One region of the Bradyrhizobium sp. 172 genome, then DNA from elsewhere that is predicted to be linked to it. Evidence: riboswitches for the same ligand, from Rfam matches in the RefSeq annotation. Region 1 holds a riboswitch; the other holds the start of a gene.
The links. A riboswitch is a leader RNA that binds a small molecule or an ion and turns the genes downstream of it on or off. The one in region 1 is predicted to bind cobalamin.
Positions count from the first base shown of each region.

Region 1 (12,005 bases):
CATCAAGGAAATGCCGGTCGATCAATGCGCCTGCGGCGAGTTGCGGCGCGGCCGGCTGGTTCTGGGCATCGTCCTCGATCGCCTCGCGCAGCGCATTGATCAGGATCGGCTTGCTGACGATCCTGGCAATGCCTGCCCCCGCGAGCCGCTCGCGGGCGCGGCCCGACATGTCCGCGGTTACCGCGATGATGCGCGGCATGGTCGGCAGACCGAGCTTGCGGATCCGCGATGCCGCCTCGACGCCGTCCATGTCGGGCATGTGCAGATCCATCAGGATGATGTCGAACGCCTGATCGCGGGGGAGCGCGACGGCCGACGCGCCGTTCGTGGCGATGGTGGCGCGGTGGCCGAGCCTCTTCAACATCGCTTCACCGACCTCGCAATTGACGGGGTCGTCGTCGACCAGCAGCACGCGAAGCTGCCGCGATGGCGGCTGAACCGCGCCTTGCGCGATGTCGGTGGTGGCGAGGCCAAGCGGTACCTCAAGCATGAAGGAGCTGCCCGTACCCGGCGTGCTCGCCACCGTCAGCTCGCCGCGCATCAGGCGGGTGAGGCGCCGCGCGATCGCCAGTCCAAGGCCGGTGCCGCCGAACCGCCGCGCGATACTGTCGTCAGCCTGGACGAAATCCTCGAAAATCCGCTCGTGCATGTCGGGCGCGATGCCGATGCCGGTATCGCGCACGGTGATGCGCAGCAGGACATGATCGTCATGTCTCTCGGCGGCCGCGCTCAAGCCGATGCCGCCGCGCGGGGTGAACTTGATCGCGTTGCCGATCAGATTGAGCAGGATGCGATTGAGCCGCACCGGATCGCCGTGCACGGAGGTATTGACCGTCGCATCGCAGGCGAGATCGAAAGTCAGGCCCTTGTCAGAGGCCTGCGGACGCATCAGATCGGCGGCCGTCTCGATGAGCTGGTCGAGGCGGAAATCGCGGGTCTCCAGAGTCTCGGCGCTGGCCTCCAGGCGCGCATATTCGAGGATGCCGTCGACCAGCGCGATCAGCGTTTCGCCCGACGCGGCCGCGGTCGTGAGGTGGCGCCGCTGCGCTTCGCCGAGACTGCCGTCGTCGAGCAGTTGCAGCACGCCCATGACGCCGTTCAGCGGCGTGCGCAGCTCGTGGCTGACGACCGCGAGAAAGCGCGATTTGGTCTCGTTGGCCGCGACCGCCGCGCTGCGCGCACGCTCGGCGGCATCGTGCTCGGCAAGGGTCTGGTCGCGGGTCTTTTCCAGTTCGGAGGTGCGCTCGATCACCTTGCGCTCGAGCGTCGCATAGGATTCGCGCAAGTGAGCGGCCATCCGGTTGAATTGATCGCCGAGCGCCTCCAGCTCGTCGCCGGTCTTGATCGCGAGCCGCAGGCTGAGGTCGCCGCTGCCGATCCGCCGCGCGCCCTGCGTCAGGATCTGGATCGGCACGGTCATGCGCCGGCTCAGAAAGAGAGAGACCAGCACCGCACATGCCAGCAGGATGACCAGGAGAAAAGTCGAGCGCCCGATCGACGCATAGATCGGCGCATAGGCCTCGGTGAGCGGCAGCTCGACGAACACCAGCCAGCCCAACGAGGGGACCGTCGCATAGGTCGACAGCACGCGTTGACCGGACAGATCCTCCTTGACCAGGCCGCCGGAGGGCGGCCCGATGCCATCGAGCGCGGCCCGGACGTCGGGATGGCCGGAGAGATCGCTGCGGCGCAGCGCCCGCCACAAATCGGGATGCGCGATCAGGATACCCATGCGATCGACCACATAGGCCTTCCCGGTGTTGCCGACCCTGATTCCGGCGACGAGGTCCCAGATGAAGCGAAGATTGACCTCGGCGACAATCACATCCGGCGCCAGGCCCGTTCCGCGCGTGGCGAGTGTCATGAACGGCTCGGTGTCGCCGAGGAAGTAGACCGGCCCGTAATATGCGCGGCTTTCGTTGGCGCCGCGGAAGGCCTGCGAGGCGGAGAGGTCGGTCTTGCTGCCGATCCTGTCCGCGACACGGCGCGACACGCGCACCTGCTCGCGGCCTTGGGCGTCGAGCTCGGCGATGTCCGCAATCGCAGGCGAGAGGCGCAGGAGGCGGATGGCGTTCAGGCGCTGGTCCTCGTTCGTGGACAGCTCCGGGGGCAGGCGCGAGAGCCATCTGATCTGGTTTTCGATCTGGCCAATGAACTGGCCGATCTGGACGGCGGCGCTTGCTGCCTGCTCGCGCTGGGTCGCCGCCAGGAGTTGCTTCTGCTCGCGATAGGAGAACCAGACGTCGAAGCCGGTGTTGATGGCGAGCGCGGCGAAAGCGAGCGCGACGATCGAGTAGAGGTATTTGCGGAACAGCCGGCCGGGAGGTGGCCGCAAATCTCCCTGGTCGATCGTCTCGTTCACTCGCGGATCTCGTCGGCGCGCGCCAGCAGCGTGAATGGTATCGTCAAATCCAGCGTGCGGGCGACCGTGCGGTTGATCAGGAGTTCGTATTTCCGTGGCGATTGCACCGGCAGATCGCCGGCCTTGGTGCCGCGCAGGATGAGATCGACATAGTCGGCCGAGCGCACTTCGAGCGTCGGCCCGTAGCTCATCAGCCCGCCCGCATCCATGAAATAATAGAACGGGTAAATCGCAGGGACGCGATATTTGGCCGCCGCCGCCACCGCCGCCTGCCGGTGGACCACCAGGAAGCTGTCGACCAGCGCAATCATTGCCGCCTTGGGGGGAGCGGAAAAGGGCCTGACGGCTTCGTCGATCTCCGTTGGCGCGCTGACGGGGGCGGGGATCACGGACACGCCGGCCAGTGCTGCCTCTTGCTCGATGGAATCGAGGAAGAAACGGCCGCCGCGAGGAGTGGTCGCCGGGTTGTACAGGATACCGACGCGCGCAAGATCCGGCACGGCCTCGCGGATGAGCTGAAGCCATTTGCCGCCCATCTCGGCGCTGCTGTTGGTGAAGCCGGTCACGTTGCCGCCGGGATGGGCGAGGCTTTCGACGAAGCCATTGCCGACGGGATCGTTGGCCGTCGCGAATACGATCGGAATGGTTTTGGTGGCTTCCAGGACTGCTGCGGTTTCTATCGTCGAGCCGGTCAGGATCACATCCGGCTTGAGCGCCAGCAATTCCTGAACCGCGGTCTTCAGTCTATCCGGCGCGCCGAAGGTCGAACGGAGCTCAAGGCGGAAATTGACGCCTTCGACCCAGCCTCGCTGCCTCAAGCCCACGATGAGGCCACCCAGGCGGGAGGTCGGGCTGTCGATCATGCTCCTTCTGGTCAGTTCGTCGTCGAGCGGCAATGCCGTCAGCGATCCCACGACCCGTACGCGATCAGATGTTGCGCCGAGCGCCAGCCACCCCGCGGCGGTCGTGCTGGCAAGGCGAATGAACCCGCGGCGATCGACCGCGAGAGCGGAAGGCCGTTCGGTCATGACATTCTTTGCATGGTGGCTAGCCCCAGGCGCATGCTTAGCGCGAACGGCCGGCATCCACAATTGACGAAAAAATGCGTTTGTGACTGCTCATTCGCAGCGTTTGGCAGTCCGATACCGTATTCCTACGTCGGCAGTCGCTCGCAACACAGAAGATGGATCTCCGGCGTGGCCTGATTAACGCTGCAGCGTGAATTCCTCTGCCCCCCGCCGCTGCTCCCACTTCGCCTGTTCCAGCTCGGGCCGGTCGCATTCGACTTCCGGATAGCCGATACAGAGATAGGCGATGAATTTCCAGGTGTCGGGCACGTCGAGAATGGCGTGGATGCGATCCGGATGGAGGATCGATACCCAGCCAAGCCCGATGCCCTCGGCGCGCGCGGCCAGCCACATCGCGGTGATCGCCGCAACCACGGAATATTCCGTCGTCTCCGGCATCGTCGCGCGGCCGAGGCCGTGACCGGTGTCGCTGGCCTTGTCCGCGAACACGGCGAGGTGGCCGGGGGCCTGTTCGAGACCCGACAGTTTCAGCGTGGCATAGCGTGCTGCGCGCTCACCGGCATAGGAATTCAGCGCGTCCGCGTTGCACGCTTTGAAGTCGTCGATCACGGCGCGACGCCGTGCGGCGTCATCGACGATGACGAAGCGCCAGGGCTGGCTGAGGCCGACCGAGGGCGAGAGACAGGCCGTCTCGATCAGGCGATCGATGGCGCCGTCCGGCAACGGATCGGCGCGAAAGCGGCGCACGTCGCGGCGCCACACGAACAGCTCGCGCAAGTGCTGGCGAAAGGTGTCGTCGAACTCGACCATCACGTCAGCCTCCGATCTGGACAGCTGCGGCAACCAGCAGGATCAGGATCTCGCCGGTCTGCTCGAACGCGCCAAGGATGTCGCCGGTCTGCCCGCCGATCTGGCGGATGGCAAGTCGCGCCAGCATCAGGCCGGAGAGGGCGAGCAGGATCAGGCTCACCAGCGCCTTGCCCGGCCCAAGCGCGAGCACGAGCGCGAGGATTCCAACAGCGAATGCGATCGCAACGCTTCGACTCGGCGGTGATCCGGCGCTCGCCGACAGGCCGTCAGGTCGCGCAGGCGCGACCTGCGACATGAAGGCCGGCAAGCCCGCGCGGGCCGCAGTGTGCGCAGCGCACAGTGCGAGCGCGACGGCCCACGGATTGGCGATCGTCGCGAGCGCGCTCCAGCGCAGGCCGAACGACAGGATCAGCGCGCAGACGCCATAGGTGCCGATCCGGCTGTCGCGCATGATCTCGAGCTTGCGCTCGCGGGTGCGGCCGCCGCCGAGCCCGTCGGCGGTATCGGCAAGGCCGTCCTCGTGCAGCGCGCCGGTGACGAGGGCGGTCGCGGCCAGCGCGAGCAGGGCGGCAAGGTTCGGCGACAGACCCAACAGGCTCGCGACCTTGTAGACCAAGGCGCCGGCAAGGCCGACCAGCAGTCCCGCGACTGGAAGAGCCCAGGTCGCGCGTGCGACGGCGCCGTCAGCTGCGGGCTTCGACAATGCGACGGGGAGGATTGTCACGAACGATGCCGCCATCCTGAGATCGGCGATGACGTCTCGCAAAAATTGGTCGCGCGGCATCATTTCAGTTTCATCGGCAGGCCGGCGACGACGAACTCGGCCTCGTCCGCAACGGCGGCGATGGCCTGGTTCATGAAGCCGGCGGCGTCGCGGAAGCTCCGCGCCAGCGCATTGTCGGGGACGATGCCGAGGCCGACTTCGTTGGTGACGAAGACGACGGGGCTCTTCTGGCCGCGCAGGAAGAGAGCGAGCTTCATGACTTCGTGATCCCAGTTGCGCTGCGCAAGCATCATGTTGGAGAGCCACAGGGTCAGGCAGTCCACCAGTCTAGGCCCGCCGCCATCGGTCTCGATCAGCGCCTGCAGAAGATCGAGCGGTACCTCCCGCTCGATCCAATCGGTTGAGCGGCGTCTGCGATGCTTTTCGATGCGTGCTTCCATTTCCGCGTCGAGCGCCTCGGCCGTAGCGATGTAGACGGGTCGGCCCGGAAAGCTGCGTGCGCGTTTTTCCGCATGGGCGCTCTTGCCCGATCGCGCTCCGCCCGTGATCAAGATGACGGCCATAAAAATCTCCTGTGGGTCTGACTAATCACCAAACGCGGCCAAAAACAAAGCCGAAATCCGCCAGCCGGGGGCTTGCGCTCCGGCCGTCGTTTGCGCAACAGGGGCGGGACAGGAGGCGGGTGTGGGTTTTGCGGGTGCGATGGCGGTGGCGATGGTGGTGGATGCCCTGTTGGGCTGGCCGTTGTGGTTGTTCGCGCGGATCGGCCATCCCGTCACCTGGCTGGGCGGGCTGATCTCTGCCATCGACACCTCGTGGAATCGACCGTCCGATCCGCCGGCATTTCGCCGCGCCGCGGGTCTTGCCGGAGCACTCGTCGTGATCGCGCTCGCTGTCGCGCTCGGCTGGGTGCTGCAGTCTCTGCTTCCCTTGGGATTGATCCAGCTCGTGCTGGTCGGGGTTCTGGCCTGGCCGCTGATCGCCTTGCGCTCGTTGCACGACCACGTTGCTGCCGTCGCAAATCCCATGCGGGCCGGTGATATCGCCGCCGCACGCGAGGCGGTCTCGCGCATCGTCGGCCGCGATCCCGCCGCGCTTGACGAGGCCGGGATCGCGCGCGCTGCGATCGAGAGCCTCGCCGAGAATGCGTCCGACGGCATCGTCGCACCGGTGTTCTGGGGCGCGCTGTTCGGTCTGCCCGGCATTTTGGGCTACAAGGCGATCAACACGCTGGACTCCATGATCGGCCATCGCTCTGAACGCCACGAAGCCTTCGGCTGGGCCGCGGCGCGCATCGACGATGTCGCCAATTTCATTCCGGCGCGGCTGACCGGACTTCTGTTCGTGCTGCTGGCGCCACGGCGATCAGAGGCGCTGTCGTGCATGACGCGGGATGCACGCCGTCACCGTTCGCCCAATGCCGGCTGGCCGGAAGCGGCCATGGCGGGCGCGCTTAGTGTGCGGCTCAGCGGTCCGCGGATCTATCACGGCAGCATCACGAACGAGCCATGGCTGAATGAAGCTGCGCGCGATCCGCTTGCCGCCGACATCGATCGAGGCTTGACGGTTTACCGCCGCACCATGCTGCTGCTCGCCGGCATCCTTGCGATCCTGGCCTTCGCGTGAAAGAACAGCGCATGCGCGAGCACGGTGGAAATCTCGATCAGGCCCAGCAGCGCTTCGGCGGTCGCGCGGAGGACTGGATCGATCTGTCGACCGGTATCAACCGCCTGCCTTATCCCGTGGGCGAGGTGAGTTCGCGCGCGTGGAGCGCGTTGCCGTCGCGCGCCGAGATCGAGGCGCTGCATCAGGCGGCGCGGCACGCTTACCGCACGAGCGCGGCGGTTGTCGCGCTTGGCGGCGCACAGGCGGCGATTCAACTGCTGCCGCAACTTGCGCCGCCCGGCCGCGCGCGCATCCTCGCGCCGACCTACAACGAATATGCGGGTGTGCTCTCGGCCGCGGGCTGGGAGGTGGAAGAGGTCAGCGCGCTCGACGCGCTCGCGGGCGCCGACCTCGCCATTGTCGTCAATCCCAACAATCCCGACGGCCGATGTCATACGCCAAAGGATTTGCTGGCGCTGCTGCCGCGCGTCGGCCGTCTCGTCGTCGACGAGAGTTTTGCCGATGTGGCCCCGCAGCTATCGCTTGCATCCGAGGATCGGCCGGGGCTGCTGATCCTGCGCTCCTTCGGAAAGTTTTACGGCCTTGCCGGCCTGCGGCTCGGTTTCGCGCTCGGCAATTCGTCCGATATCGCTAGGCTTGCGGCGATGTCGGGACCTTGGCCCGTCTCGGGAGCGGCAATCGCGATCGGTTGCCGCGCTTTGGGTGACGATGCCTGGGCCGAGGCCACCTCCGCGCGGCTCGCGCGAGACTGCGGTCGCCTCGATCGCATTGTTCAGTCGCAAGGCTGGACGCTCGTTGGCGGGACGCAGCTGTTTCGTCTCTACGAGACGCCCGACGCCCTTGCCGCGCAGGAGAAGCTGGCGCGTCGCCATATCTGGTCGCGCGTATTCGCGCGGGAGCCGACATGGCTGCGCCTCGGGCTTCCGGGCGGCGAACCCGAATGGTCGCGCCTGGCCGAGGCTCTAGCGCGCTAGCGCGAGCAGGCCGCCGACGTCGAGATGTCGCTCGATGTGATCGGCGAGCGCGTCGAGCGCACTCTCGACCCTGGCGTGATAGGGCTCGTCGCCGGCGGGAATGTCGAGCTTCGCCAAAAAGGCCTTGCGGAAATCATCCGACGTGAACAGGCCGTGCAGATAGCTGCCCTGCACGCGTCCGTCGCGCGAGATCGCGCCTTCCGGTTCGCCATTCAGCCTTGCGAATGGCCGCGCGCGATCCGGCCCATCAGTGCGGCCGATGTGGATTTCATAAGCCTCGATCGGCTGATTGGTGGCGGCATGCAGCGCCGCGACGCGTGTCAACGTCTTCTCCGAGCTCATCACCGTTTCCACATCCAGAAGTCCGAGACCCGGTGTGTCGCCGGCGGGGCCCTCGATCCCCTCGGGATCAGCGACGCTGCGTCCGAGCATCTGATAGCCGCCGCAGAGGCCGAGCACATGGCCGCCTCTGCGGTAATGCGCCAGGAGATCGATGTCCCAGCCCTGCGCGCGCAGAAAGGCGAGGTCGCCGCGGGTGGATTTCGAGCCGGGAATGATGACGAGGCGCACGTCGCCGGGAATGGCCTCGCCCGGCCGCACCATCACGAGATCGACGCCAGGCTCGAGCTTGAGCGGATCGAGATCGTCGAAATTGGCGATTCGCGACAGCGCGAGACAGGCGATCTTGCATTGGCCCGGTTTGCGCGCATCGCTCAGGCCCAGCGCATCCTCGGCCGGCAGCTCGCCGGCGCGCGCGAACCAGGGCAGCACGCCGAGGCCGCGCCAGGCGGTCTTTTCTTCGATCAGTCTGTAGCCGTCGTCGAACAATGTGGGATCGCCGCGGAACTTGTTGATGACAAATCCCTGGATCATCGCGGCATCGTCCGGGTCGATCACCGTCTTGATGCCGACGAGTTGCGCGATGACCCCGCCGCGGTCGATGTCGCCAACCAGCACGACCGGCACATCGGCCTTGCGCGCAAAACCCATATTGGCGATGTCGGCCTTGCGCAGGTTCACTTCGGCCGGACTGCCGGCACCCTCCACCAGAACGAGATCGGCGCGCGCCTTCAGCCGCTCGAAGCTCTCCAGCACGGCGCCCATCAATGACGGTTTCATCGCCGCATATTCACGCGCGCGCGCGGTCGCGATGCGTTTTCCTTGCACGATCACCTGCGCGCCGACATCGGTCTCGGGCTTGAGCAGCACCGGGTTCATGTCGGTGTGCGGCTCGACGCCGGCGGCGAGCGCCTGGAGTGCCTGGGCGCGGCCGATCTCGCCGCCGTCAACGGTGACGGCTGCATTGTTCGACATGTTCTGCGGCTTGAACGGGACCACGCGCAGGCCGCGTCGCACAAAGGCGCGTGCGAGGCCGGCAACGATGAGCGACTTGCCCACGTCCGAGCCGGCTCCCTGGATCATCAATGCGCGCGCCATCGCGAGTTTCTTAGAACTCGACGCCGGCTTGCGCCTTGATGCCCGAGCGGAAGGGATGCTTGACCAGCGTCATCTCGGTGACGAGATCGGCGATCTCGATCAGCTCGTCCTTGGCGTTGCGGCCGGTGAGCACGACATGCGTCATCGGCGGCTTCTGCGTCGTGAGGAATTCGACGACCTCCGCGATGTCAAGATAGTCGTAGCGCAGCGCGATGTTGATCTCGTCGAGCACGACCATGCGGAGATTCTGGTCGAGGATCAGCTCCTTGGCCTTCTCCCAGCCGGCGCGCGCGGCGGCGATGTCGCGGGCGCGGTCCTGCGTCTCCCAGGTAAAACCCTCGCCCATGGCGTGGAATTGGCAGAGGTCGCCGAAATGGCCGGTCAGCATGCGGCGCTCGCCGGTGTCCCAGGCGCCCTTGATGAACTGCACGACCGCGCAGGGGAAGCCATGGGCGACGCAGCGGACGATCATGCCGAAGGCCGAAGAGGACTTGCCCTTGCCGGCCCCGGTGTGGATGATGATCAGGCCCTTTTCGCCGCTCTTGGTCGCCATGATCTTGTCGCGGGCGACCTTCTTCTTCGCCATTTTTGAGGCGTGGCGGGCGTCGGTTTCGTCGGCCGTCTGGGTATCCGGTTCTGACGTCATCGGACGGGGTCCTTCGGCTTGACAAGAGGCGGTCGGGGGCAAATGGTGGCCCGGCGTTGGTTCCTGTCCTACGACAGGCGAAGAGGGAATGCGATAGGGTCCGAATCGGCAAGATTTGGTTCCAAAATGCAGCCGCCCCCGCGACCGTGACCGGAGAGATGCCCGAAGCCACTGATCCCCTGGGGATCGGGAAGGCGGGGATCGAAGGGGAAACCCTGCTCCGCAAGCCGGGAGACCTGCCAACGCGGACGATTTTGGACCGGCGGACGGGGTGTTCCGCGACGGGGAAACGGGCCTTCGCAAGAACGGTTCGTGGGCCTCATCGCTTCCCGCTGTTTATTCTGGAAGAAGCGATGACCGTCACACTTCATGTCTGCATTACCTGCCGCGCCGGCGAGACACTTGGCGAAGGCGAGACGACGCCCGGCAAGCGCCTGCATGGCGCGATCCTCGAGGCCGGCGTGCCCGACGGCGTCAGCGTGGTTCCCGTCGAATGCCTGTCTGCATGCAACCAGGGTTGCTCCGTCGCGCTCAGCGCGCCCGGCCGCTGGTCCTATGTCTATGGCCGTCTGTCGGATGCGAATGCGAGCGATGTGGTCGCGGGCGCCGCGGCCTATGCGGCCGCGCCCGACGGCCTCGTGCCCTGGCGCAGCCGCCCGGAGATATTCCGCAAGCAATCGCTTGCCCGCATTCCCCCCATTTCCCCCTTGGCCGTCGTGCCGGAGGCCGCCGAATGAATTCGCTCGCAAAAGTCCCGGTCACGGTCGTCACGGGCTTTCTCGGCTCCGGCAAGACCACGCTGATCCAGCATCTGCTTGCCAATGCCAATGGCAAGAAGCTCGCGGTGCTCGTCAACGAGTTCGGCAGCGAGGGCGTCGATGGCGAGATTCTGAAATCCTGCGCCGATGCGAATTGCCCGGAAGAGAACATCATCGAGCTCGCCAATGGCTGCATCTGCTGCACCGTCGCCGACGATTTTATTCCGACCATGGAGAAGCTGCTGTCGCGGGCCGTCAAGCCCGATCACATCCTGATCGAGACCTCGGGCCTGGCGCTGCCCAAGCCGTTGCTCAAGGCGTTCGATTGGCCGGAGATCCGTTCGCGCATCACGGTCGACGGCGTGATCGCGCTGGCCGACGCCGAAGCTGTCGCCGCCGGCCGTTTTGCGCCCGACCCTGACGCCGTCGAAGCGCAGCGCGCGGCGGACGGCAATCTCGACCATGAGACGCCGCTGTCCGAAGTGTTCGAAGACCAGATCGCCTGCGCCGACATCGTGCTGCTGACCAAGGCCGATCTTGCGGGCGCGGCAGGCCTCGAAGCAGCCAAGGCGGCGATCACCGCCGAGATGTCGCGCCGCGTGCCGATGCTGGCGATCACCGACGGCGCGATCGACGCGCGCCTCATCCTCGGCCTCGGTGCTGCCGCCGAGAACGATCTCGCCGCGCGTCCCTCGCATCACGACGGCGAAGAGGATCACGAGCACGACGATTTTGCGTCCGTCGTGATCGATCTTCCTGAGGTCACCGATATCGAAGCGCTGGTTGCATCCGTTCAGCGTCTGGCGCGCGAGCAGAATGTGCTGCGCGTCAAGGGTTACATCGCGGTGCAAGGCAAGCCGATGCGCCTCTTGCTGCAAGCGGTGGGCGAGCGCGTGCGCCACCAGTTCGACAAGCCCTGGGGCGCGGGCGCGAGGCAGTCAAAGCTGGTCGTGATCGGCGAGCACGGCGATATCGACGAGGCCGCGATCAAGGCGGGACTCGGTCTTTCAGGATCCGGTATCTGATGCACGTCGTCTTCCGCGAGAGCCGCGGTCTCGAGGAGACCGCGATACCAAGGGACATTGGCCAGGACCCGGCCGATCTCGTGGTGCTCTCGTATTCGGATTCCGATCTTGCCGCGTTCGCGGCCGGCTGGCGCCGTGGCCGCGACAGCCTGCCGTCGCTGCGGCTCGTCAATCTCGCAGAACTTCGTCATCCGCTCTCGGTCGACACCTATGTCGAACGCACGCTTGCGCACGCGCGCGGCATTCTCGTGCGTTTGATCGGCGGGGAATCCTATTGGCCGTATGGGCTCGCGGCCCTGCAGCAGCTGGCGAAGGAGCGCGGCATCGTGCTGGCCGTGCTGCCGGCCGACGGCCGCGACGATACGCGGCTGGACGCGTATTCGACCCTGCCGGTCTCGACGTTGCGGCGGCTCAAGGTGCTCTGCGACACCGGCGGCCCCGTCGCGGCGCAAGCCGCGATCGCGCAGCTTGCGCTGGCCTCCGGACTCTATGCGGGGCCAGTTATCGGCGAGATGACAGTGCCCGAGATGGGCTTTTACGACCCCGCGCGCGGCGTCGTCGCCGCGCCGACGTCGGGTGAGGGCAGGCCGCGCGCGCTCGTGACCTTCTATCGCT
Region 1 is NZ_CP064701.1:5,170,140-5,182,144, reverse strand. It holds gene IVB07_RS25060 (hybrid sensor histidine kinase/response regulator) at 1-2,362, opposite strand, end outside; gene IVB07_RS25055 (ABC transporter substrate-binding protein) at 2,359-3,390, opposite strand; gene bluB (5,6-dimethylbenzimidazole synthase) at 3,568-4,200, opposite strand; gene cobS (adenosylcobinamide-GDP ribazoletransferase) at 4,205-4,987, opposite strand; gene cobU (bifunctional adenosylcobinamide kinase/adenosylcobinamide-phosphate guanylyltransferase) at 4,984-5,487, opposite strand; gene cbiB (adenosylcobinamide-phosphate synthase CbiB) at 5,609-6,550, shown strand; gene cobD (threonine-phosphate decarboxylase CobD) at 6,562-7,524, shown strand; gene IVB07_RS25025 (cobyric acid synthase) at 7,513-8,961, opposite strand; gene cobO (cob(I)yrinic acid a,c-diamide adenosyltransferase) at 8,972-9,607, opposite strand; cobalamin riboswitch at 9,648-9,866, shown strand; gene IVB07_RS25015 (DUF1636 domain-containing protein) at 9,961-10,344, shown strand; gene cobW (cobalamin biosynthesis protein CobW) at 10,341-11,390, shown strand; gene cobN (cobaltochelatase subunit CobN) at 11,390-12,005, shown strand, end outside.

Region 2 (12,005 bases), 1.9 Mb from region 1:
GCGACGGGATCTGGTCTCTGATAATCGAATATGACGGCTGGCCGATTGGTCTGAAGATCGCACCTGATGGCCGGGGGCTGGTGGCCGACTACATGAACGGCCTCATGGAGCTCGATCCGCAGCGGGATACTATCAGCCCGCTTCTGGGGCAACCGCAATTGCGAGTCCTTCAGAGGCTGCAACGACCTGCATACCGCGACTAACGGCGACATCTATTTCACCGATCAGGGGCGAACTGGAGTGCACGATCCGACCGGCTGGGTGTCCGACTGTGTCCTGCCGGCCTGCTCGATTGCCTGATTTCGAACTGGCCAAGCCCGAGCGGGCTGGTGCTCAGCGCCGACGAGGCCTTGTTGTTCGTTGCAATGACGCGCGACAACAGCAGCTGGCGCGTGCCGCTGATGCGTGACGGCGGGGCTGCGAAGGTGGGACGGTTCAGCTTGTCCTTCGGGACCAGCGGTCCTGACGGGCTGACGATGGATCAAAACGGGCGGCTCTTTGTCGCGCTCGCCTCCCTCGGCCACGTCTTCGTCATGGCGCCGAACGGCGAAACGATCGCCCGCATCAAGTCCTGCGCTGGGGCGACCTGCACGAACCTCGTATTGGAGGCGGCAAACGGCACATTGCTCATTACGGAATCCTCTACCGAATCAGTGTTGATGGCTGATTTCGTCACCTTCCTTGAACATTCGCCAGCAGGAGCGACAGCGTGGTACCGAATCCCTTTACGCGACGGTCCACCGAATCAAGTTGCAGGAAGAAGCCCCATAGATGATTGGCTTGCCAGTTGCCGAGGCATTGGACTTGGCGACGAATGGATCGCATTTGTGTGCGGTGATCCCAAACTGGCGGCATTGTGTGGGAAGCACGAAAGAACGACTCGGCTATCGTTTGTAAGGCTGGGTCGGGCTTCGCCCGCAACGGGCCGCCGCCGACCTGGCTCCGCGCCTTCTAGCCGGGCAGGTTTCCGCTCGCGGTCCACGAGCCTTGAGAAGACCATCGTATCGCTCCGCACCATGAAGAACGATTTGATGGTTGATACCCGCCAAAAAAGTCGAAGAGGTAACCCGCTCGCAGTGGGAGTAAGCACCGCATCAGCGCCGAGGTTCTCGATTGTCCTCGGCCGCGACGCACGCGTTGGAGCGTTCGTTTTGAGAAGCAACAAGCAGCAGGATTTTCTGCCTTGAAAGTCTTTAGTGACAGGACCAGGAGCGCTTTTAAGTGTGGAGCAGAGGTCGCAGTACTGTCATAGCCTCTTGCGCGCGCGCAATCCTCCAACCCGATATCCCCTCTCCTCGTAGAAACGGCGTACCCGTTCTAAGGCCGGATAGCCATCAGGGGGCAACGCAACCTCAATCATCTGCCAGCCTCGGCGCTTCGCCTCCGAACGTACCGCCTCGAGCAGATGCCCACCGCGGTCAGAGCTTCGGAAGTCCCGAGAAATCCATAGCTCCTGAAGCACGCCGTACGCTCCAGCTGCTCTCACGGCCAGTACGGCGGAGATGGCAGCGATCCCTACAATCTGCCCGGTGGCTTGTTCCTCGATGACAAAAATAAAGCCCTCTTCGGGATCCTGAATCAGGCGCAAAGCAGTCTGCTTTGCGCCTTCAAGGCTGAACTCTGGTCCGGGACCACCTAATTCAGAAAGTAGCTTTCCGACGGCTTCTACGATCGCGTTCTCATCTCTTGGCACGCCTTTGCGCAAAGCCGTGCCCCCGTGGGGCAAGCCTTGCGCTTCAGCGCCAACACGAACACCCGTCACGTTAGTCCCTCCAGTCCCTCTTGAGGATATCCATGTTCAGAAGGATACAGAGAACGCAACTGAGAGAAACTATCAAGCTCGATAGGGAATAGGACGTCCGCACTCGCTATAACCAACAGAGGTGAGGTAAGTGCAAGCTGTTGCCGTTCTCAGAATCGACCGCGGCTTGACCCGCTGCGAACTCAGTTGGATCTCCTTCGACTAGATAGGGAATCCACGAGACGGCACATTCGCGCGTGGGCAGGCCGGCCATGGCGATCAAACATTTCGTAGGAGAGATTGCTGATCATCACTCACGAGAGTCGATTCAGTACATCTTGCAGCATGATCATTGCCGTGGCATAGGGCGCATCAGCTCGGCGCGTCCGAAGGTGAGATTCCCCACACTCGTGTGCGTCACTCGTACAAAGTTGCGCGAGCCGGGACAGGTATCATACGCGTGCGCCCGACAAAATCGTCTGAACAACATCGCGAAAAGATTTTGCACGCTAATGCACTATCTTAAGCTTACCTCGAAGAATCGAAAGATAATGGCAAGCACTGCTTGTTTGGACCTTCGCTCCTCGTTTAAGGGACCTTCACGGAAGGGGAGTGGTTGCGATGGAGCATGGGCAGGCCGAACTGGTCGGAGGGAAACCTGTAATCTTCGGCCAGCGTAAGGTGCGGCCGCGAGCGTGCGTGGCCGTGGGCAAGCGGCATCTGCGCGCCTTTCTACGCGATGTGCTAGAGGATATGGGGTTTGTGATCAGCGAATGCGGGACTGCTGACGAGCTGCCGCGCGTACTCTGCACGGACTTCCCTGATCTGATCCTGCTCGGCATTGGCTCGGATCGCATCGAGCCTGGACGATTGCTCGAGATACTCGTACGCGAAGAATTTGCAGGCAGAGTGCTGGCGTTCGGCGCCCGCGAGTCGATCGTCATGACGGCAGTGCAGCAGGTCGGGGGCGAATATGGACTTGATATGCTGCCGCCGCTGAGGACGCCGTTTGCAGCCGAGACGCTGCGCGATCGGGTCGCCATGCTCTTGCCCAGAGAGCCGGCGCCCCGTCCCGCAGTCCATGTCGGAGAAGCCTTACACGCTGGCTGGCTTGAGCTCTGGTATGAGCCGAACTTTGACCCGTGTACCCTCAGCCGCCGCGGCGCCGAGGCGCTTGTGCGAATGCGGCATCCGACCTGGGGCGTTGTTCCACCAGCGTATTTCATCCCGGAGGCTCACGATCCGCATTTTAGGGACTTGTCGCAGTTCGTGATCGACCGCGCGATCAAGGATTGGAAGTATCTTCTGGAGCAGCAAACTTCGACCGATCTCTCCATCAATCTCCCGGCAGCATTCCTGATTGACCCGCAGGCGGTACGCGATCTCTGTCAGCGCATGCCGTCGCACCCCGCTTTCGGCGGCTTGACGATCGAAATCGAGAGCGAGGAAGCGATCCAGAACCTAGATCTCCTGATCGAGGTCGCGCGTGAGGTTCGCTTTCACAACATTGGCCTTGCAATCGACAATATCGGCGCCAATTGGCCGCAGCTGATGGGGCTCGAAAAATTCCCGTTCATGAAATTAAAAGTGGACCGGCAGTACGTCGCCGGTTGCGGAAATGGGCCCCTGAAGCGAACGGTGTGCCGCCATATCGTCGATCTAGCCAAAGAGTACAGTGTGCGCACCGTCGCCGCAGGCGTGGAGAGCCACGCCGACCTGATCGCTGTGACCGAACTCGGCTTCGACCTTGCGCAGGGCCATCTGTTCGGAAAGGCCATGCCGCTGAAGCAATTTGCACACTCATCTTTCAGCCCTGTTCCACTTCGTCCAAAATAGTTGTATGAGGAGTGACTGAGCACAGCCAGGCAAAGCGTACCAGCGCTGGCCCGCGCGGCATGCCTACTCGGCACCAGGCATGCGGCTGACTGCAATTTAATCGGTCACTTTGCAAACCCAGTATCGCTCCTCCCGGCCGAACTTCATTTCCCTCCGAAGCGATGCCGAAGGTTATTGTAGCACAAAGCCCTTTTGGCAAGGCTCCAGCGAGTCAATCCGCGGAGTTAACGTTGCAGGCGTGAGCGCGGCTTGGACAAAATCTCCGGTCAGGGCGTGTGACCGGAGGTTTGCCGACATCCGGCGTAGACGTGCGTCGGCTCGCGGCTTTTACTCGCGCTGCCGGTTTCGGGAATCGTCGAGCGTCGCTTGGCCCCGCGCTGCCATGCCAGACAAACCGACGGAAACTCGCTGCAGTCGAGTCGCGACTGGCTATCGGAGTAGGGGCCCGAGGGCTCGCACGGCTTGATATTGAAGCGGCCCATGCTGTCGCAGATGCAACATGGTCTCAGACCCCGCACAGCACCATTGGGCAAATTGCCCATCATTGAGCGCGCCTGTCCTTGGCACGGCATTTGAAAGGGATCGCCAATGGCATCGCTCGCCTAAGGAGTCGGAAGGCATGGCTTACAAGATCGTCGCTTCGCAATGTACCGTTTGTGGGGCATGTGAGTTCGAGTGTCCCAACGCGGCGATCAGCCTCAAGCGCGACATTTACGTTATCGATGCAAAAAAGTGTACGGAGTGCGAGGGCCATTCCGACACGCCGCAATGCGCTGTGGTCTGTCCGGTGCCTGACACCTGTGTCCCGTCTAAGACAACATAACCAGCCCGCGTCCAGAAGGCTTCACCGCTCGATTTCGCGAACGAAGGACTAGATGTCGAGCTTGTGGAGGCCGCCGTCCGCGTGCGGCGTATCGAGGTCGATCAACATCGTTATGAGCTTAAGGCGCTGATCGACTCCGAGAAACGCTCGAAGGGCTCGGTCAGAGGAGACCGTCAAATTTGTTTCGAATAATGACAAGGCCGCCTCGATGCTCCAGGTCGTCGCGTTGAGGCTTATCGTCGTTGGCTGACGAGCCGAGGCGAGGTGGACGGGCGTCGAATATCCCAAGATCAGCTTGCAGGATATCTAAAGCTAGGTCACTTCGAAGCCGAAGAGACGGTCTCCACGCGCGACGAGATCGGTCCGGAGATCCTGAAGACGTACGAGAAGCTCGGCATCCGCTTGCCCACGGTCACCATGCACGAGTGCATGGAGCTAGGGTCGTAACAGGATCCCCGCCGCCCGCGCTCTCGCTGCTTACTCCAGTTTCGCAAGTTAGCGCGCATCCTGACGTCCGGAACTGTTCCTGCGATGCCGCGCAGGCCAACGTCCAGGCTGCACTACTCGCCAGCGGCGACGGAAACAACGAATGCGCGGCCAAAGTCGCTCAGCACGTAAATGCTTGGCACACCGAAGGAGATCATCTTGACCAACGCCACGGAGCGATCGAGCTCACGGCTCGTCGCGGGGTCCGCCGAACACAGGCAGTCCGGGCAGTCCGGCCTGATCATCCGTTTGATCCTGGAGCAACCCGGCCTTGACAATTCCTAAGAAGCCTCATGGCGCTGTGATCAAGCGGATGCCGGCCGAGGATGATCGCAAACGTCCTCGCGGGCGAGTTCGAGAAGCTGCTGACGGAAAAGACCGGATTGTCGCGATCACGCAGATGTCGAAGCGCCCACCGCGTTCGTTCTGCTCGCGTTGGCTCATCCGAGTACGCCAAGCGGGTGTTGACGGACGCATTCACAAGCGGAGGCTCCACAGATCTAGGCGTTTTTACCAGGCCGGGAGTAAGACCGTTGTGCCCTAGCTGGTACAGCTCGCAATCGCTTGGGCAATATCGCGGCGACACTTAGTAGGTTGACGGATCGATCCTCGTGCGCCTAATGCCAGTCGTCGTGGTCTTCGGATTCGTTTGATCCGGAGCTAAGAGGGAAGCCGGTGCAATGCCGGCGCTGCCCCCGCAACTGTAAGCGGCGAGCCGCTGTCCAACGAAGTCACTGAAGCCATGCGGCTTCGGGAAGGCCGGACAGCAGCGACGACCCGCGAGCCAGGAGACCTGCCTCGACAATATATCGTCCACGGGCGGGGTGTCCCGGTGTGCGCCAAGCAGCTGTCGCTCACGCGATATTCGCTGCATGCGTCCGCCATGGCCTTTGCCCCAATCATGGGGTCTGAGCTATGTCTTTTCTTTCGCTTCCCGTTGCCACACTGGGGACGTCACGCATCGGCCCACGACGCGAACTCAAAGTCGCGCTCGAGAGCTACTGGGCGGGAAACTCCAGCGAAGCCGAGCTCCTCGAGGCGGGGAGTGGACTTCGTGCCGCTAATTGGGCACGGCAGAAATCCCGCGGTGCGACCGTCATTCCTTCGAATGACTTCTCGTTTTACGACCATGTGCTCGATACCAGCCTAATGGTCGGCGCCATTCCCGACGTCTATGGCTGGACCGAAGGTCCTGTGTCGCTCAAGACCTACTTCACCATGGCGCGTGGCGCTCAGGACAGTGGTCACGCTCAGCACGGGCCTGGCGTAGCCGCACAGGAAATGACGAAGTGGTTCGATACCAACTACCACTACATGGTGCCGGAATTTCACCGGGATCAGATCTTTAAGTATTCCTCTCGAAAGCCGATCGAGGAATATGAGGAGGCAAAAAGCCTCGGCTACCAAACGCGCCCCGTCCTAGTTGGCCCAGTCACTTTCCTGAAGCTCGGCAAAAGCGCAAATCCCGCATTCAATCCGCTGTCGCTGCTCGATCGGCTCCTCCCAGTCTATGTCGATGTTCTCCGCGAACTATCCTCGCGCGGTGCTGAATGGGTTCAGCTGGACGAGCCATGCCTGGTGATGGACGTCGACGAAGCATCGCGGGCGGCTGTCCGCCGGGCCTATGCTCATTTCGCAAAGGTTGTGCCGGCCCTTAAAATAATGCTGGCCACATATTTCGGGGCTATCGGCGACAATCTTGAAACAACCTTGGCCTTGCCCGTTGCCGGGCTTCATGTGGATCTGGTTCGGGCACCTGACCAGTTGGACGCAATTGTCGCCACAACCCGTAGAGATCTCGTGGTCTCACTAGGCGTCGTTGATGGTCGGAACGTGTGGCGCTCCAATCTTCCGGCGCTGCTCGACCAACTTGCTCCTATGGTCCAAAAATTGGGCAGGCACCGTGTTCAGATTGCTCCTTCCTGCTCGCTGCTTCATGTTCCGATCGACATTGAGCTAGAGACCGATCTCGATCCCAATCTGAAGACATGGCTGGCGTTCTCAGTTCAGAAGATCAAGGAACTTTCGATATTGGGCAAAGCGCTGGCCGGCCATGCTGCCGAGGTGGCCGATGAACTTGCGCTTTCGGAGGGGGCAGCCGTCACCCGCGAAACATCGCCCGAGATCCACAATGCGAATGTCGCCGGACGAATCGCCGCGATCGACGATAGCATGCTTCGCCGTCGCAGTGCGTTCACCCAGCGTGCCGACGTCCAGCGCGTCGCGTTCGCATTGCCGATGTTTCCAACGACAACCATCGGATCCTTCCCGCAAACGGCCGATGTCCGGAATGCGCGCGCGGCTCATGCGCGGGGAACGTTGAATGACACGCAGTACGAGCAGCTTCTGAAAGCGGAGACAGCCCGTACCGTGAAGTGGCAGGAAGATATCGGCCTGGACGTGCTCGTACACGGTGAGTTCGAGCGCAATGACATGGTTCAATACTTTGCCGAGCAGCTGTTGGGCTTCGCTTTCACCAAGCATGGCTGGGTTCAGTCTTATGGCTCGCGGTACGTTCGTCCGCCTATCCTGTTCGGAGATGTCTCCCGGCCGAAGCCCATGACCGTCGAATGGTGGCGCTATGCGCAGTCTCTGACCAAAAAACCCGTCAAGGCTATGCTGACCGGACCGGTGACGATCCTGAACTGGTCGTTTGTCCGTGACGACATCTCGCGGCGCGAGACATGCCGACAGATCGCTCTCGCGATCCGAGATGAGGTCATCGACCTTGAGGCGGCTGGAGCGACCATGATCCAGATCGACGAGGCTGCGTTGCGGGAGGGATTGCCGCTACGCAAATCGCAGTGGAAGAACTATCTCGATTGGGCGGTGGACAGCTTCCGCCTTTGCTCCTCCCCGGTCGCCGACGGAACTCAGATCCATACTCACATGTGTTATTCCGAGTTCAACGAAATCATCGATGCGATCGCAGCAATGGATGCCGACGTCATTTCAATCGAGACGTCGCGTTCTAAGATGGAATTGCTCGAGGCCTTCAAGAGCTACAAATATCCCAATGAGATCGGGCCCGGCGTCTATGACATTCATTCACCGCGCATTCCCGCAGCGGCGGAAATCAAGCAGCTTATTGTGTTGGCGCGGCAGCGAGTTTCCGATCGGCAGCTCTGGATCAATCCCGACTGCGGACTGAAAACGCGAAGGTGGGAGGAGGTGCGTCCCGCGCTCGTCAATATGGTGGCCGCCGCACGCGAGTTGCGGGCCGAGCCATGATGGGCCGGAGCGTTTCGCCAACGCGTTTGTGAACAAGATGCACGCGCTTTGGGGGCTTACGATGTCCTTGGGAGCTTTCAAAGTTCCCAGCGCCGCGGAATGCGGGCGGGCGTCGGCGGAGGCGGTCGCATACAGCCGGCGACAAGCTCGATTCTCGACCCGACGGCCGACAGCATGCCGGCGAGGTCCGATCAGGTCCTATTGCGACGTCATTAACGCTCGACGCGAAGCACAGCCCGACTTTTTCATTTATCCATCGCGTGGATGCGTCTCATCACAACAATCTATTTTACGGTCCTTACGGAACGTCATACGAAATTCAGGCCCTGGCACGCTCTTCGGGAGAGGTAATCGAGCGTTGTTGGTTTTTGGGGACGTACCAAATGCTGCTGTGCGACGGCAAACTGCCGCTTGTGTTTCAGGGCACGGCAGCCAAACCGGCGCAGGATCCCATCTCGGTCAAGGCACTGCCGTCCCAACCGGACAGCGGGCGAGTGGTGGAAAAGTCGTGAAGTTTCCGACAGGAGCGGAAGGCAAACGGCTCCAGATTTCGCGCGGAGTGATATCCGTTTCTCCTTGTTTGACGGCGAATGCCCTCGCCGAAGATCGATCGGCGGTAAGTCCTCCCTGCCGACGAAAGCTGGTGCGATGCGTAAAGCAGCGTCGTTCCTGCGTGACTTTCGCCTGGCCTCCGGAGGAGGCCGGGCTTTTTTTGGTGCGCCAGGCATGGCGCGGACCGCCGTGACTGGCGCGATTCGACCGGAGTGGTGTCCGGTCGATGACTTGGAGGTCAGAGTCCTTTCCTGGGCACCATCAACTTCTTGATGTGCAGCAATTCGAGAAGTTATGCTCTTTCAGAGTGTTGCGCTGGCCCCGACTGTGTAACAATGGGGTGTAACATTGCTGTTCAGGGTTGTTCGGCCGATGCGCCGGGACGGGTCTTGCTTTCCTTCATTCGTGCGGCGCATTCCAGCGGACGTCCGCGCCAAGGCTGCGGGCATCGAGCTGGCTATTCCGCTCGGTGATGATTTCGTTTTTGTGACGCCTAGCGAGAGCGCTCAGGCCGTTCGATTTTCCCTCCGCACCCACAGAGCCCAGCGAAGCGAAGTCGCGCATGGAGTCGCCGCGGCCTATCTAGAGGGTGTTTGGCAGGCCGTCCGCAATGACGCTCCCGTGCATCCGACCCACCGCCAGGCAACGGCCTTGGCAGGCGAACTCCATCGCGTCTGGACGGACAGCGAGAGCCGCGCCCGGAGTGTCGCCATAGTTCATGCGCCGGGTGTCGGCTGGCTGGACGCCGGACACTGAGAGTCACGAGGAGCAGGAAGCTCACTGGGCGGCCGTAACGGAGATGTGGGAGAGGGTCGGCCAAAAAAATAGAGAAGCTGCTCGGGCCCATCGTGGACCGCGTCTTACTGACCAAGGGCATCCGCGGCGTGGACAGCGAATCGCGCGCTCTCTTGATGACCGGCTTTGGATGGCGCTGAGGGACGCGTTCGCAAGCCGGCACCGCAACGCTGGCCACGGCTATTCGTCCGACCCCAAGGCGGGCCTCTGGCGCCCGTGGAAGCGACCATGGACACCTGCCAAGCGCTTGATGCAACGTGGGCTCGATCCGGAGCGGGCATGGCAGTCGGCCTTCAACGGCCGTGGCCTGGTGGAATGCCGGGGCCAGCCACATGAACGACGCTTATCGCGCCGCCTTTTTCGTGCACCTCGGTCTGCCGTTCCTCATTGGACTGCACCGCCATCTCAATCGGGCTTGACTAACCGCGGTTTACGGGTCCGTACGTAGGGTGGTGTGGGAGGGGGAAGCCGCGAGGCTTCCTCCTACCCGATCGCTTGGTTATGAGTGACAGCACGGGATCATTCATTTTAACGTCATTGCGGGACGCCGGGTTCTTGCGTCGCATCTGTTATCATTCGGCAAGATATGAGGCCGGTGCTGTTAATCCTATCTGTCTATTGAAGGCTTTGGCGTCGTGTTCGTCCGGGTGGGTAGTATCGGATACTCGATCTTAGGTAGCCGCCCGGTAAGCGAATTCAGGAACGCGACAATGTCGTTTTCTTCCCCATCGCTAAGCTTGGCGCCGAGCTGGATTTCACTCATCAAGGCAACAGCTTGCTTCAGGCTCCAAACCTGGCCCGAATGGAAGTAAGGGGCTCGCAAAGCAACGTTCCGCAACGGCGCAGCGCGGAAGACATATTCGTCGCCGACCGCCTTGGTGACCGCGAATCGGCCCTTATCGGCTTGCGGAAGCAGGGTTGCGTCCGGCTTCTTCATCACGCCGAACTGGAAGTAGGCCTGTCCACCGACATTGATTCCATTGTGGCAAGAGGAGCATCCCTTCTCCATAAACAGCGCCAACCCTGACTTCTGCTGATCATCGAGAGCATGTGTATTGCCCTCCAAATACTGATCGAACGGGGCCGCAGGTGTGATGAGAGTGGCTTCAAAAGCCTCGATTGCCTTCGCAAAGTTTTCAAAGCTGACCGGTCTCGCCTCGTTCGGGAAAGCATTTTTGAACAAGACGACATAACTGGCCATTGAGTTCAAGGTGTCGAGCACATGATCCGGAGTCGCATTCATTTCGGCACTCGCCTGCACAGGGCCAGTTGCTTGCGCCTTGAGGTCCGCGGCGCGTCCGTCCCAGAATTGCGCCGAATTGAACACCGCGTTGTAGACGGTTGGGGCCCGACGTAGGCCGACCTTCCAGCCGTGACCGACTGAGGTCGGACCGGCATCGACTCCGCCGCTGCCGAGATTGTGGCACGTATTGCAGCTAATGATCTCGCTTGCCGATAGCCGCGGATCGAAGAACAGAATTTTGCCAAGCTCGACCTTTTCATGCGTGACTGGATTGTCCTTTACCGCAGGAATGATTGAGGGGATCGGATGGAAGATCTGCCTGGCGGTTCTCATCAGATCATCGTCCGCGCTAACTCCTGACGACATCAACAGGCCAATCGCCAAAACAGATGCTTCAGCCACAAGCCGAAGCTCCCGGATCGATTTGTTCATACACCCGCCTCATCAGTTCTGATTGATACGAAGGAAACAGTCGAAAGCGATGCCACACTCTGTTCCCTCAACGGGCCGGCGCAGCATGCACCGGATCCTGTGAAGCGAGGCTGCATCAAATGTTCGATTTCGAGGTGCTCGCTGCCGGCGTTCGCCCAAGAGGCTTTAAGCCGTTATTTGATTCGCGAATTCGCTTTGAGCTTAGATCACGACCTTGGTAGATCAGACTAGCGCCGCAACCTTCGGAATGATGGCCGATCTGACAACAATAAGCGTGCCGAAAAAGGATAATCTGTCCGGTGGCCGCATCGGTTCTCCATTGAGCGATTGGGTGGCCAATACGCTCCAGCGAAGTCTATCCGTGTTGCACCGCTGGTCGCGCTCAGCGCTCACGGTGTCGCTGGACAATAGCAACCCCCATGCCAGTCTTGCATCTGACATGCAAGCTGCTGATTTAGGTACAAAACGAGTCCGGGCTGCCGAACAACGTCGGATGTCTTGCTTTGATGAATACATACAGTGTCACAGATGCGACAAGCGCCAGTCCCGGCTAGACATCATCGCTCAGGAAGTTTTGTGATGAGATCCGATTGCCAGGCTTGCCGGCCACACGTGGCACGGCGGTACAAAGATCTACGCTGGCCTACGGCGAGACACTGAGCCGAGGCGCCCGGCGGTGCGCATCGCTCACGATTTCGCCTCGCCCTGCCGACTGAAGGCTCGCCGACTCAGTTCGGGTCGGCTCTTTGCGCGCCGCCTCCGAAATCGCGCTCGTTTGTAACAGACGAGCCCCGAAGCCTGAACATGGCTTGCCTTGAATCCCACCTGGGGTTCGCTGGCAGAGCAATTGCCCATCTCAAATCTGT
Region 2 is NZ_CP064701.1:7,027,461-7,039,465, reverse strand. It holds partial or broken gene IVB07_RS33415 (SMP-30/gluconolactonase/LRE family protein) at 1-668, shown strand, start outside; gene IVB07_RS33410 (GNAT family N-acetyltransferase) at 1,247-1,762, opposite strand; gene IVB07_RS33405 (EAL domain-containing response regulator) at 2,363-3,577, shown strand; gene IVB07_RS33400 (4Fe-4S binding protein) at 4,197-4,400, shown strand; gene IVB07_RS33395 (hypothetical protein) at 4,961-5,131, opposite strand; cobalamin riboswitch at 5,503-5,702, shown strand; gene metE (5-methyltetrahydropteroyltriglutamate--homocysteine S-methyltransferase) at 5,802-8,117, shown strand; gene IVB07_RS40535 (hypothetical protein) at 8,501-8,629, shown strand; gene IVB07_RS33385 (hypothetical protein) at 9,069-9,233, opposite strand; gene IVB07_RS33380 (cytochrome-c peroxidase) at 10,072-11,139, opposite strand; gene IVB07_RS33375 (hypothetical protein) at 11,387-11,719, shown strand.
Region 2: another riboswitch for cobalamin. It lies ahead of metE (5-methyltetrahydropteroyltriglutamate--homocysteine S-methyltransferase); the one in region 1 lies ahead of IVB07_RS25015 (DUF1636 domain-containing protein).